Regions from separate parts of the Bacillus sp. NEAU-Y102 genome, predicted to be linked through region 1. Evidence: predicted binding sites of a transcription regulator. Region 1 holds the regulator's gene; each other region holds the start of a gene.
The links. The regulator Rex, encoded in region 1, represses fermentation and respiration genes when NADH is low (regulators of the CRP and FNR family bind a similar motif). The targets are predictions, from matches to a motif close to TTGTGAAATATTTCACAA.
Positions count from the first base shown of each region.

Region 2: the regulator Rex is predicted to act here: its motif matches at 2,303-2,320, upstream of adhE (bifunctional acetaldehyde-CoA/alcohol dehydrogenase).
Region 3: the regulator Rex is predicted to act here: its motif matches at 1,772-1,789, upstream of pflB (formate C-acetyltransferase).
Region 4: the regulator Rex is predicted to act here: its motif matches at 2,097-2,114, upstream of ACYFX0_RS07615 (formate/nitrite transporter family protein).

Region 1 is NZ_JBTWFK010000024.1:9,793-13,516, forward strand. It holds gene groES (co-chaperone GroES) at 1-169, opposite strand, end outside; gene ACYFX0_RS30530 (CPBP family intramembrane glutamic endopeptidase) at 561-1,310, shown strand; gene ACYFX0_RS30535 (YdiK family protein) at 1,307-1,498, shown strand; gene ACYFX0_RS30540 (redox-sensing transcriptional repressor Rex) at 1,528-2,157, opposite strand; gene ACYFX0_RS30545 (ABC-F family ATP-binding cassette domain-containing protein) at 2,345-3,724, shown strand, end outside.
Region 2 is NZ_JBTWFK010000003.1:53,836-57,559, forward strand. It holds gene adhE (bifunctional acetaldehyde-CoA/alcohol dehydrogenase) at 1-2,107, opposite strand, end outside; gene ACYFX0_RS09685 (bifunctional cystathionine gamma-lyase/homocysteine desulfhydrase) at 2,368-3,501, opposite strand; gene ACYFX0_RS09690 (O-acetylserine dependent cystathionine beta-synthase) at 3,505-3,724, opposite strand, start outside.
Region 3 is NZ_JBTWFK010000009.1:181,140-184,863, forward strand. It holds gene ACYFX0_RS22565 (NAD-dependent epimerase/dehydratase family protein) at 1-21, shown strand, start outside; gene ACYFX0_RS22570 (glycosyltransferase family 2 protein) at 14-1,558, shown strand; partial or broken gene ACYFX0_RS22575 (hypothetical protein) at 1,527-1,747, shown strand; gene pflB (formate C-acetyltransferase) at 1,900-3,724, shown strand, end outside.
Region 4 is NZ_JBTWFK010000002.1:223,389-227,112, reverse strand. It holds gene ACYFX0_RS07625 (prepilin peptidase) at 85-807, shown strand; gene ACYFX0_RS07620 (cyclic-phosphate processing receiver domain-containing protein) at 822-1,133, shown strand; gene ACYFX0_RS07615 (formate/nitrite transporter family protein) at 1,161-2,012, opposite strand; gene ACYFX0_RS07610 (TerC family protein) at 2,215-3,009, opposite strand; yybP-ykoY riboswitch at 3,092-3,265, opposite strand; gene ACYFX0_RS07605 (TrkH family potassium uptake protein) at 3,304-3,724, opposite strand, start outside.

The DNA of each region.
Region 1 (3,724 bases):
CTAAAGCAACACGCTCACCATTTTCAAGCACTCGACCAGTACCTACTGCAACAACTTTACCCTCTTGTGGTTTTTCTTTTGCAGTATCTGGTAATACAATACCACTTGCTGTTTTTTCTTCTGCTTGAACAAGCTCAATTACAACGCGATCACCTAATGGCTTTAGCATGAACAATAACCTCCTCATTTTGTTATGTAAATTTTATTTATTAGCACTCAAGTCACCCGAGTGCTAACACACTTATAATAATAAATAATCTCAATTTCTTTTGCAAGTAAAAAAATCATAATTTTTTCGCAAATTACTATATAAACTTTCTATATAGAATACTGCCTTTACTATATGAATCGTTGTTTCCCCTACTCGTATGTTACAATATGAAAGACACCCTAAGTTGTTTTCGCTAAACGTACAACTTTTTCCTGTCTCCTACTTTAATTTAAAATACGTATTTACAAAAAAATCATAATTCGAATGAAAGTTTATATCGTAGATAACATATTTACATGTTATCCTACCTCATCTCATACACTAGAGTTAGAAAGGATGGTTAAACCATTTGAAGAAACAATACTGGTGGATTATCGTTACATACATTTTAATGCAATTATCTGGCGCTGTTGGATTACCACTTCTCCTAAAAACAGGACTCTATGATAATAGAGGATTTACCATTGAGGAAAAAGGACAAATCATAATGGGACACTGGGCAATTATTAGCTTCTTTGTTGCATTATGTATCGTACTTTGGTTACTTAGAACAGATATTCGCGACAGACATTTAGATGCAACGCGCTCTTCTGTTCCAGCTACAATTGGGTGGATTTTCATCGGATTATTCTTAGCTTTCTTTTCACAAATAGTTGCCGGTATGATCGAGATGCAGCTACTAGGAATTAAACAAGGTTCAGAAAATACAATGAAACTGATGGAAATTGCACGAACTACTCCTTGGTTCCTTATTGTTGTATCTATAATCGGACCTATCTTAGAAGAAATCGTATTTAGAAAAATTCTATTCGGTGCACTTTATAAGAAGTTCAACTTCTTTATTGCAGCTATCATTAGTTCACTTGTATTCGCAGCAATTCATTTTGATTTTACTCACTTATTGGTATACACTGCTATGGGGCTCGTATTCGCCTTCTTATATGTGAAGACGAAGCGCATTATCGTTCCTATTGCAGCTCATGTTGCGATGAATACATTAGTCGCTATTGGGCAAATTTTTATGAGCAATGAGCAAATTCAAGAAATGATTAAAGAAGCTGAAAAAATGCAAGGATTTATCGGAGGATTTTTTGTATGAGAAACTCACCATTGTTCATGGCCGCATTATACTTCCTTCTTGGATGTATCTTTACACGCTTCGCCATTACGAACGTGACAGATACAATCTGGAATGTGTGGACAATACTATTTGCAGTTATGGCAACAATTGATTTTAATTTGGCACTTCGCCTTATATTAGTTAAATTCACAAAGAAGAAACAATAATAAAACGCAGAGGTCGCTTCCTCTGCGTTTTATTGTGGATAGTTTTTCAAAAAGTAAACTAATGTTTGTAACTCTACAGCTAAATCAATATGATGAATTCTAATATTCTCTGATACGTTTAATCGTGCTGGTGTGAAATTCAAAATACCGTGCACGCTCGTTTCAGCTAATCTATCTGCTACAGCTTGTGCTACTGTAGCCGGTACTGTTAATATTGCCACTTGTATATCATTTGATAATCTCTCTTCTAATTCATCTAAATGATATACAGGAATGCCCCCGATTTCTGTTCCAACTTTCTCTTCACTAACATCAAATGCCATTTCAATTTTTGTATTATTGTTTTTCGTGAAATTATAATGTAAGAAAGCGGTCCCTAAATTACCTACTCCAATAAGTGCTACACGCGTTATATCATCTTGATCAAGTGTTTCGCGGAAAAATGATAATAAATAATTTACGTTATATCCATATCCCTTTTTCCCTAATGCTCCAAAATACGAAAAATCTCTTCGTATTGTTGCGGAATCTACTTTTACCGCTTCACTCAATTCGGCCGATGAAACACGCTGCTTACCAGAAAGAGATAAGTTTTGGATAAATCGATAGTATAGAGGCAATCTTTTAGCAGTGGCTTGTGGAATCTTTTGCTGATCCATATGACCTCTCCTCTCTTCCTATCTTTATTCATATACTTTAATCAAATACAGAAGTTTAGCACTCATTAAATTCCTTGTATAATAAAGAGAAGAAGTATTCTCTCTTTATTTTAAACTATACACTATTTTTAGTATGATTGAGAAATATAAACATGGCAAAGTTAAGAAATTATTTGAGGTGAGAACATTGATTTTATTACAAGTAAATGGACTTTCGAAATTATACGGTGCAGAAACAATTCTTGCAAACATAAAATTGGAAGTACAAACAAAAGATCGTATCGCATTAGTTGGAAGGAATGGAGCTGGAAAATCTACATTATTAAAAATTATCGCTGGTGAGTTATCACATGATGGTGGCGAAATTATAAAACCGAAAGATGTCTCAATCGGGTATTTAGCTCAAAATACTGGCCTAGAAACGTCTTTAACAATTTGGGATGAAATGCTAACCGTCTTTACCCACTTACAGCAAATGGAGACAAAACTTCGAAAGCTTGAGCAAGAAATGGGAAAAGAAGAAAACTTTTCAAACGAAGCTATATATGAAAGATTGTTAGCTGATTATGACCAATTGCAACTCAATTATAAAGATCAAGGTGGATATCAATACGAAGCGGATATTCGCTCCATTTTAAGCGGCCTTGGCTTCCCAGTTGAAACACACCAGACGACGATCTCTACTTTAAGTGGCGGGCAAAAAACAAGATTAGCTCTCGGGAAATTATTATTAACAAAACCAGACTTACTTATTTTGGACGAGCCTACAAACCATTTAGACATTGAAACATTAACATGGCTTGAGCAATATTTACAAGGTTATCCTGGCGCAATATTAATCGTTTCCCATGACCGTTATTTCTTAGACAAACTCGTTACACAAGTATATGAAATTTCGAATAAAGAAAGCAGACGATTTGTTGGTAACTACAGTAAATATTTAGACTTAAAATCAGCATTATATGATCAAGAAATGAAACGTTACGAAAAACAACAAGATGAAATCGCAAAACTTGAGGACTTCGTTCAAAAGAATATAGCTCGCGCTTCTACAACGAAACGTGCTCAAAGTCGCCGTAAACAACTGGACAGAATGGAATTATTAACGAGACCATTAGGGGATTCTAAGTCAGCATCATTCCACTTCGATATTGAAAAGCAAAGTGGAAATGATGTTTTACAAGTAAAAGATGCAACCATCGGCTATGAGGAGGACCCTATAATTGAACACGTAACTATGCGCTTAACTCGCGGAGATAGTGTTGCCTTAGTTGGTCCAAACGGAATTGGGAAATCCACATTATTAAAATCTATTGTGAATAAGTTACCACTATTAAATGGTAATGTTTCTTTCGGATCAAATGTATCTGTTGGCTATTATGATCAAGAACAAGCAAACTTAACATCTTCTAAACGGGTTTTAAATGAACTATGGGATGAATATCCACTGCAACCTGAAAAAGAAATCCGTACTATACTCGGGAATTTTTTATTCACAGGAGATGATGTACTGAAACCAGTATCTTCCCTTAGTGGTGGACAAAAAGCTCGATTAGCTCTTGCGAAA
Region 2 (3,724 bases), on a different contig from region 1:
CTTCATCATTTCCATCTTTATATGCTCTCGGTAAATATTTGAATACGAGATCAATAGCTTTTAATGCTAATCCATCTGTATAGTCATTTGCCATAACAGACACATACGCCTCAATTGCATGTGTTAAAACATCCATACCAGTATCTGCTGTTACATGTGGTGGTACTGTCATTACAAATTGCGGATCAACAATTGCTACATCTGGTGTTAATTCATAATCTGCGAGCGGATACTTTATATTATTTTTCTTATCTGTAATAACCGCAAATGGTGTCACTTCTGATCCTGTTCCTGATGTTGTTGGAATCGCAACAAACTGCGCCTTATTTCCTAATTCCGGATATTTACATGTACGTTTTCTTATATCTAAAAACTTCTGTTTAATGCCATAGAATGTCGTTTCTGGATGCTCATAGAATAACCACATTCCTTTTGCTGCATCCATAGCTGAACCACCACCAAGTGCGATAATTACATCTGGCTTAAAGCTTCTCATCATTTCCGCACCTTTAAAGACAGTTTCATCTGATGGATCTGGTTCGACCTCAAAGAAAACTTCAATTTTCACATCATTTGCATGCTTGTTTAAATAGTGCGTGACTGTATCCACATAGCCATGTTCAACCATTCCAGGATCCGTTACAATAAATGCACGTGAAATGTTAGGCATATTTGCTAAATACGCTGTAGCATGTTTTTCAAAATAAATTTTTGGTGGCAATTTGAACCACTGCATATTCTTTTTTCTATTTGCCAGCCTTTTTATATTTAATAAATGAGTCGCCGTTACATTTTTGGAAACTGAATTCTTTCCGTATGAACCACAACCAAGTGTAAGTGACGGAATAAATCCGTTATATATATCCCCTATTCCACCTTGTGATGAAGGTGCATTTACAATGAGACGGCAAGCTTTCATACGTAATCCAAATTGCTTATGCACTTCTTTATTTGTAGAATGAATAACTGCTGAATGTCCTAAACCACCGAGGTTCAACATTTCTTCGCAATATGTAAATCCTTTTTCTAATGAATTCGCCTTCACACAGGCTAATACTGGGCTCAGTTTCTCACGAGATAACGGGTATGCTGCTCCGATACCTTGAATTTCAGCTACAAGCATTTTTGTATGTTCAGGAACAGTAATCCCAACTAATTCGGCAATATACTGTGCTGATTTTCCTACAATATCACTATTTACTGCACATGTATTTTCATTTATAACGAGCTTTTCTAATTTTTTTCTTTCTTCTTCTGTTACAAAGTAACAATTGTTTTCGATCATTTCTGTTTTAACATCATCATAGATTTCTTTATCGACAATGATTGCTTGTTCCGATGCACAAATCATACCGTTATCAAATGTTTTCGATAAAATTAAATCATTAACAGCTCGTTTTACATGTGCTGATTTTTCTATATAACACGGTACATTACCAGGACCTACACCTAGCGCTGGTTTTCCAGTAGAGTAAGCTGATTTCACCATACCAGCGCCTCCAGTTGCTAGAACGAGTGCCACACCCTCATGGTTCATTAATTGTTTCGTCGCTTCGACAGACGGTCTTTCAATCCATTGAATACAATGTTTTGGTGCACCAGCTTTCATTGCTGCATCATATACGGTTTTCGCTGCTGCCACCGAACAATTTTGTGCAGAAGGATGAAATGCGAAAATAATTGGATTTCTCGTTTTTATCGCAATCAACGCTTTAAACATTGTTGTCGACGTTGGATTCGTTACTGGTGTTACCCCAGCTACTACACCGACAGGTTCTGCAATTTCTATTATTTCTTCATGAGGATCTTCGTGAATAATTCCTACCGTTTTATCTTGCTTTATACTATGCCAAATATATTCAGTGGCAAAAATATTTTTAATGCATTTGTCTTCATAGACACCACGGCCTGTTTCTTCAACAGCCAATTTTGCAAGTGGCATATGTTGATCAACACCTGCTAATGCCATTTCATGAACAATGTTGTCAATCTGCTCTTGTGTAAAACTTTCTAATGCTTGTAAAGCTTGTTGACCGTTATTTACTAACGTATCAATCATCTCTTTTACCTCTTGCATTTCATTTACAACTTTCTCTTTGACTACCATGTAAATTTCCTCCTATTCTGTTATCACGGTCTTTATAAGTCCCTATAGGTCATAATAAGTCCCGATTAGCGAAAAAAAATAGAGTTACCGTCCTACATGAATCCCACTGTTTGTGAAGTATTTCACAAGTTTATTTATGAATAACATTTCATGAATTCAATATACATGAATTCATTTCATTTGTGTATGTCTAATTTGTGAAACATTTCACAAATTAACATAATAAAAATGCACTGCTCCACATTAGCAGTGCATTTTTATTATGCTAGCGCTTGTGCTAAATCTTCAATTAAATCTTCACCATCTTCAATACCGACAGAAATACGAATTAATGTATCTGTAATTCCTAATTCTTTACGGCGATCTGCTGGGATTGATGCATGTGTCATTTGAGATGGGATAGAAATTAAACTTTCTACTGCTCCTAGGCTTTCAGCAAGTGTAAAGTATTGCAGTTTCTCAAGTACTTTATTTAATGTTTCCTCACTATCTACATCAAACGAGATAATAGCACCAAATCCATTTGCTTGTTCTGTTGCTAATTCGTGGTTTTGATGTGATTCAAGACCTGGGTAATATACTTTATTTACTTTTGGATGATTATTTAAAAATTCAGCAATAGCGCGTGAATTCGTTTCATGTTCTTCCATACGAATTCCTAATGTTTTTAAACCGCGAAGTAGTAAGAAGCTATCTTGTGGTCCAAGAATACCTCCTGTTGAGTTTTGTACAAAGTGAAGGTCTTCTGCTAGTTGTGGGCTATTTACAACTACTAGACCTGCAACTACGTCACTATGACCTCCTAAATATTTCGTTGCACTATGAAGTACAATGTCTGCTCCTAAAGAAATTGGCGACTGCCAATACGGCGTCATGAATGTGTTATCAATAATTGTTAATAAATCATTCTCTTTAGCAAGAGTAGATATTTTCTTAATATCAGTAATTTTTAGTAGTGGGTTCGTTGGTGTTTCCACATAAATTGCTTTCGTATTTGGACGAATCGCTTCTACAACTTCCTCTAAGTTTGTTGTATCTACAAATGTATGCTCAATACCGAAGCGGTTTAATACTTTCGTAATAACACGGTACGTTCCGCCATAAACATCATCTGTTAAAATAACGTGGTCACCTTTTGAGAACAACATAATTGTTGCTGTAATAGCAGCCATTCCAGAACCGAATGCAAATCCAGCATGACCGTTTTCTAATACGGCAATCATTTCTTCTAAAGCTGCACGTGTTGGGTTACCTGTACGTGAATATTCATATCCTTGATGCTTACCAACTGCTTCTTGTTTGTACGTACTTGTTTGATAGATCGGTACGTTTACAGATCCAGTTGAAGGTTCTCCTATGCGAATACCATGAATTAACTTTGTCTTTGCTCTCATTTTTTATTCCCATCCTTTGTATATGTCTTTACTTAAATAGCGCTCACTGCTATCAGGAAAAATGGTTACAATATTTGTACCTGGCGCTGCCTTCTCTGCCTCAAGTAAGCTCGCATGAAATGCTGCTCCTGAAGAGCTTCCAACGAGAAGTCCTTCTTTTTGCGCTAATTCTTTCACTCGTAAAAATGCATTTCGATCAGAAATCGTATGAATTTCATCAAAA
Region 3 (3,724 bases), on a different contig from region 1:
CATGAAGAAAACAATGGCTAAGTCGCTATCAGTTATTATTCCTGCAAGTAATGAAGTGGATACAATTTCAGACGTTATTCAATCGGTAAAACCGTTAAATCCAGTAGAGATTATTGTAATAGCAAATGGTTGTAATGATGGTACAGAAGAGGTTGCTAATCGGTTAGGATGTAAAGTAATCAGGCATACAGAACTATTAGGAAACGATGTTGGACGTGCAGTTGGCGCAAAATATGCGATAGGTGATGTATTACTATTTATAGATGGGGACTTTGCTATTCCAACTTCAAAATTACAATTGTTTCTTAATCCGATTTTACATGATCAGACTGACATCGTTTTAAATAATTTGGACGCATTGTTTTTAAAGAAACAAAAACCCCATTCTGTTACAGTGTGGCGTCAAATATTAAATGCAATGTTAGAGCGTGAAGAATTAAAAATAGATTCTTTATTATCTGTACCTCATGCGTTGACGAAAGAAGTCGTCCAGAGTATTGGATACGAATGTTTAGTTAATCCTATTGTAGCTCATTTACGTATAGCACAAAGTAAATGGAGAATTAGCCGTCATTGTGCTATTGATGTTATTACGCCGAATAAATTTCGACCGGTTGAACATGCTGCATATGGCACGAGCCTTTCTCAATCTGAAAGAAGAATGATAGGTGATCATATAGAAGCTGTTGCGGAACGGATAGTAAGCAGTGATACACGCGGGGGATATTATGATGGAAATAGGAAAAGGAATAGCGTCTATCATACTTTAAATTTCGAAGATTTTTATCAAGGATGGGGCGTTACATCCAATTTGTATAAAGGAAAGCAACTATCGGTTGTTATTCCTGTACAAGATGAAGAGAAAACAATTGGAAACGTTATAGAAGAGCTTCGTAAAATTGAACCTTTTGAAATCATCGTCGTCGTAAATGGTTCGTCAGATAAAACAGCAACGATTGCAAAAGACAAGGGCGCAACGACAATTGTATATAAAGAAGCCCTTGGAAACGATGTAGGGCGTTCACTTGGAACTTATTTTGCAAAAGGAGAAATTGTGTTATTTATAGATGGTGATTTTGTTATTCCAGCTAGGGAGCTATATCCTTTTGCAAAAGCTATTGCAGATGGAAAGGACGTCGCATTAAATGATTTAAATCATTATTTAGATCTAAGAGTACCACTTCATCTTGTAACTGCGTTTAAGTATGCACTAAATTTAGCTTGTGATAGAAAGGATTTAGGGGTAGGATCACTTATTGCGGTACCTAATGCATTTAGCCACAAGTGTTTGAAAGCAATTGGGTATAAATCTTTATTGTCACCTTGTGTAGCACAAGTGAAGGCTCTTCTTTCTGGATTTGAAATTGCGTGTGTATATCGTGTTGAGGTTGATAAGATGAACCGTATTCGTCCCAGTGAACATTTTGCAAAAATAGGTCATCCTCCAGCTGTACTTCGAATTATAGGTGATCATATAGAGGGACTAGAGCAAATAATTGCATTAACAGACAATCGTGGCGGATTCTATGATGGCAATAGAAAAAGAGATGTTTTATAGAAGTAACAAAAAAGTGTACAACATGTGTACACTTTTTTGTTCTGTTATAAAAACTATAACAGATTAGGAGATAAGAGTATTACAGCTCTACAATGGGTATTGTTCTTATATTACAAAATAGGACTCGTATATAAGAATACCAAAAAAATACAATTAAGGAAAGGGTTAATTTTAAAGACTTTTAAATGAAGTTACCACTATATATATAGTGGTTTGCTCAACTTTTCACAAACATGTCACAACTATTTCGTTCACTTTCTTAAAAAAGTAGTATTCTAAGTGTGTAAGCTGTTATATAAAAAATCTTAGTCCTGTACTAATCAAAAATGGAGGAGATTAGGATGACTCAAGTATTAGAAAATGTTAAAAACGCATGGGAAAACTTTAAAGGTGAAAAATGGAAAGCAGAGATTGATGTTCGCGATTTCATTTTAAATAATGTAAACGTTTTCGAAGGAGACGAATCTTTCTTAGCAGAAGCAACTGAAGCAACGAAACAACTTTGGGATCAAGTAATGGATTTAACAACAAAAGAACGTGAAAACGGTGGCGTTCTTGATATGGATACAAAAATTGTTTCTTCTATTACATCACATGACCCAGGATACTTAAATAAAGATATTGAAAAGGTAGTCGGTTTCCAAACTGATAAACCATTTAAACGTTCTTTACAACCATATGGTGGTATTCGTATGGCGGAGCAAGCTTGTGAATCTTATGGATACGAAATGGACAAAGAACTTAGTCGTATTTTTAGAGATTGGAGAAAAACTCATAACCAAGGTGTATTCGATGCCTATACACCAGAAATGAGAAATGCACGTAAATCAGGCGTTATTACTGGTCTTCCAGATGCATACGGTCGTGGACGCATTATCGGTGACTATCGACGCGTAGCATTATATGGTATTGATCATTTAATTGAAGCGAAAAAAGCTGATTTGAATTTAACTGGTGGTGTAATGAGCGAAGATACAATGCGTTTACGCGAAGAATTATCTGAGCAAATGCGTGCACTTCAAGAACTAAAACAAATGGCTGCTTCTCATGGTTTCGATATTTCTAAACCAGCAACAAATGCACAAGAAGCGTTCCAATGGTTATACTTCGCATATCTTGCGGCGATTAAAGAGCAAAACGGAGCTGCAATGAGTCTTGGACGTACTTCTACATTCTTAGATATTTACATTGAAAGAGATTTAGCAAATGGTACTTTAACAGAAGAAGAAGTACAAGAAATTGTAGATCACTTCATTATGAAATTACGTCTTGTGAAATTCGCAAGAACACCTGATTATAATGAATTATTCTCTGGTGACCCAACTTGGGTAACTGAATCTATCGGTGGTATTGCATTAGATGGTCGTCCATTAGTAACAAAGAACTCATTCCGTTTCTTGCATACATTAGATAATTTAGGACCAGCTCCAGAACCGAATTTAACAGTTCTTTGGTCTAAACAATTACCAGAGAACTTTAAAAACTACTGTGCGAAAATGTCCATCAAAACATCAGCAATTCAATATGAAAATGATGACATTATGCGTGCTGATTACGGCGATGATTACGGAATTGCTTGTTGTGTATCTGCAATGAGAATCGGTAAGCAAATGCAGTTCTTCGGAGCTCGTGCAAACTTAGCGAAAGCATTATTATATGCGATTAACGGTGGTAAAGATGAAAAATCAAAAGCACAAGTTGGTCCTGAGTACGCACCAATTACTTCTGAAGTATTAAATTACGAAGAAGTTATGCATAAGTTTGATATGACAATGGAATGGTTAGCGGGTCTATATTTAAACACACTAAATGTTATCCATTACATGCATGATAAATATAGCTATGAACGTATTGAAATGGCACTTCATGATACGAATGTTCTTCGTACAATGGCAACAGGTATCGCGGGTCTATCTGTAGTAGCAGACTCATTAAGTGCAATTAAATACGCACAAGTAAAACCAATCCGTGATGAAAACGGTATTGCAGTGGACTTCGAAATTGAAGGAGACTTCCCTAAATACGGTAACAATGATGATCGTGTAGATGAAATCGCTGTAAATCTCGTGAAAACATTTATGAATAAACTTCGTAAACATAAAACATATCGTAATTCCGTTCATACAATGTCAATTTTAACTATTACATCTAACGTTGTATACGGTA
Region 4 (3,724 bases), on a different contig from region 1:
TGCTTTTTTAGTAGAATAATGGATAATATGAAGTAGAAGTTCTCTCCTTTTTTTGCTATGTTTTTTGGGAAAGGAGAGGAAGGGATGTTCACTTATTTATATGCACTGTTAGCAGGAATGGTGTTTGGGTCTTTTTTTATGTTAGTTGCGATGAGGGTTCCATTAGGGGAGTCTATCATTACCCCGCGTTCACATTGTCATTATTGTAAATATGTGCTAAGGCCAAAAGAACTAATCCCCATCATTTCATTTTATATACAAAGAGGCTGTTGTACGAATTGTAAGAGGCAAATTCCGATTATGTATGTAGCATTTGAATGTATAACAGGAAGTATATTTCTTCTTACCGTGTATATGATTGGAATAGAACGAGAGCTTATTATCATTTTATCCCTTTTTTCGCTACTTCTTATTATTTCACTTACAGATTACTTATATATGTTAATTCCTGATCGTATTTTAATTTCATTTGCCGTTTTACTCATTCTCGAAAGTGTTTTTGTACAATTAGTTACTTGGACAGATAGTATAGTTGGTAGTGGTGTTATATTCATTTTGTTATATTGCATGCAAAAGATATATCCAGAAGGGCTTGGCGGTGGAGATATAAAACTACTTTCGTTGCTTGGGTTTATAGTAGGAGTGAAGGGAGTTTTTATCATTTTATTTTTAGCATCTTGTTTTAGTCTTTGTTTTTTCGGGATTGGGATCGTATTAAAGCGTATAGAAGTACGAAAGCCCATTCCATTTGGTCCTTTTATTAGCCTTGGGGCAATATGTTATGTATTGGTCGCATATTCAAAGTAGAGAGGGAATAGAAAATGAACGTATATATGGATGATCAAAGAAGTTGTCCGTTCGGGTATGTGCCGGCAACTACAGTAGAATGTACCTTACAAATGGTTCGGGATTATGGTGTGAATATTCTTTCCCTTGATTTTAATATGGGATGGGGAGAAAAAAGTGGACTAGATTTTGTAGAAGCCTTTTGTACAGAAGGGTTATATGTAAATGAAATTCACCTTCATACGAATGATATCATCGGTATGCATAAGATGAAACAAAGATTGGATAAGGGAAAGGAAGAAGGAGAAATTAATCCTCACCTTGTTGTTAAATATGTGGGAAGCTAAAAACTCCAAAGTAAAACTTTGGAGTTTTTAATGTTTCATATGTGCTTGTAAAGGAATAATCTCTTCTTGTTGAGCTGCTGCGATTTCAGTTTCTTCCTGTTGAACGTCAGGTGTTTTCTTAGTTAAGTAGTGGTATACCATACCGACAAATACTGATCCGCCAATAATGTTACCGATTGTAACAGGAATTAAGTTATGAATAGCACCTGAAAAAGAAATTGTCTCAGGATGCGGTGAAACTAAAGATAAAGCAAAGAGTGATAAGTTTGCAATACTATGTTCGTAACCAGATAAGAAGAATGTGAAAACAAGTAGCATCATGACCATTATTTTTGCTGTGTCACCTTTGACCTGAGAAGGTAAGAAGCAAGCAAGACATACGAGCCAGTTACATAAAATGGCTTTAAAGAATAACTGCATTGTAGGTGTGTTCATCTTTCCTTCAACGACTTTACTCATTAAGTGACCGTGATCAATTGCTTCAAAAATTCCAGTTGCGTAAAATAGTAAGGCAAAGAATAACGCGCCACCTAAGTTACCTGCGTAACAAGCAACCCAGTTACGCAGTGTATCAGAAATCGTTGTTTCCTTTCTTAAAGTTGCTACAGTAAAGTACATTGTGTTTCCAGTAAACAATTCAGCACCGCCATATATAATAAGTACGAGAGCAATCCCGAAAAACATAGAAGCAGCTAAATAAGTTGCTGGTGAATCTGCAATGTGAAAAAAATTACCTAATTTAAAACATAGTACAATAATAAAACCGATATAAATACCCGCAAGTGCAGCACGAATGAAATATTGCATTGGGTTTGTATCTAGCATTTTCTTTTTGCTTTTAGCCAGTTTGACAACATAATCTAGTCCTTGTTCTAGCATGAGTAATACGCTCCTTTAGTAAATCTTCTATAAATACTCCTTATATGAATAAAGTACATGGAATTGTTCTCACTTTCAATAAGTTTGTGCAATGTTTCACAAAAAGGACATACATATATTGAGAAAGCGTTTACAAAAGATAGTATAATGGAATTTTTTCTGGATATTGAGAGGAAGAAAGCAAAAAGAAAAAGCGCTGTAATTACAGCGCTTTTTCGTCTAAATTCTTTTCTACTTTTACTTCTACTTCTTTTGAGAAGAACCAACCACCAACTGCGATTCCGACTAATACAATCCAGAATGTAAGCTTCCACGGAGTGGATTCTGGGAATGAATGTGGAATTACATTTAATGCAGGGTGTGCTAATGTATAAACTGCTAGCTTTACACCAACCCAACCTACAATTAAGAATGCTGCAGTTTCAAGTCCTGGTTTACGTTTTAAGATTTGTACGAAAGCAGTTGCTGCAAATCGCATAATGATTAATCCGATAAGTCCACCCACAAAGATAACAACGAATTGCCCAGTATCAAGACTACCAATTGTACCTAATCCTGTTTTTGGTAAAGTCATTGCTAGTGCAACAGCAGCTAAAATTGAATCAACTGCGAAGGCGATATCAGCAACCTCAACTTTAAATACAGTCCACCAAAAGTTCTCTTGTTTTTTCTTTGCTTCTTTTTCTTCAGTTTCTTCATCCGTATTCTTTTTAACATACGTTTTAAATAAGTGATTACCAGCGATAAACATAAGGTAGATGGCACCGATTGCTTGCACTTGCCATACATCGACTAAGAACGAAATCATAAATAACGATCCGAATCGGAAAACAAATGCCCCCGCTAATCCATAAAATAGTGCTTTCTTTCGTTTTTCTTCTGGTAAATGTTTTACCATAATTGCAAGAACAAGAGCGTTATCAGCCGCTAAAATTCCTTCAAGTGCAATTAGGATGAGTAATACCCAACCATACTCCAATAATAATGATACATCCATGTACATTCTCCTCTCATTTCTATAAGTTCTAAATAAGTGAAGAATTTCCCCACTATTTAGTTTCCCCATACTCCTGCCTATTAACTTTGGAAGAATCTGGAAATGAATACAAAAAAGACCTCTGCCGTTAATAGGCAAAGGTCTTGCTAGACATATGTAATGAAAATGCCAACAAAGCCGGAAGAACTAAGTTCTACGTAATGACGACTTTGTTTCCAAGAAATTTTCTTGGACGCTACTCCCCTTTGGAGATATGCTATTGTATTCTCATTATATGGATAATTTCTACGGTTGTCAACCTGTTAAAATATCTTCATTCGGATATTTTATTTTCCGGTTCTTTTTACGAGCAAATGAAAAAGCCAATGTTAAAGGACCCATTTTCCCAAAAAACATCATAAAGATAATAATAGCTTTTCCGATTATAGTTAAGTGGGGTGTTAAGTTCATACTGAGGCCAACAGTCCCAAATGCTGAAAATACTTCGAAAGCACTCATCAATAGAGGAACTAGCTCAGTAATACTCAAAATTAAAATAGCAAAAAAGATAAATGAAATGGAAATAATAGTAATAGTTAATGATTTGACAATGAGAGTATCTTTAATGGACTTTTTAAATACGACAATATCCTCTTGTTCTTGTAGAAATTTAAATACGCCAAAAAATATGATTAAAAATGTTGTTAACTTAATCCCACCACCCGTTGAAGCGCTA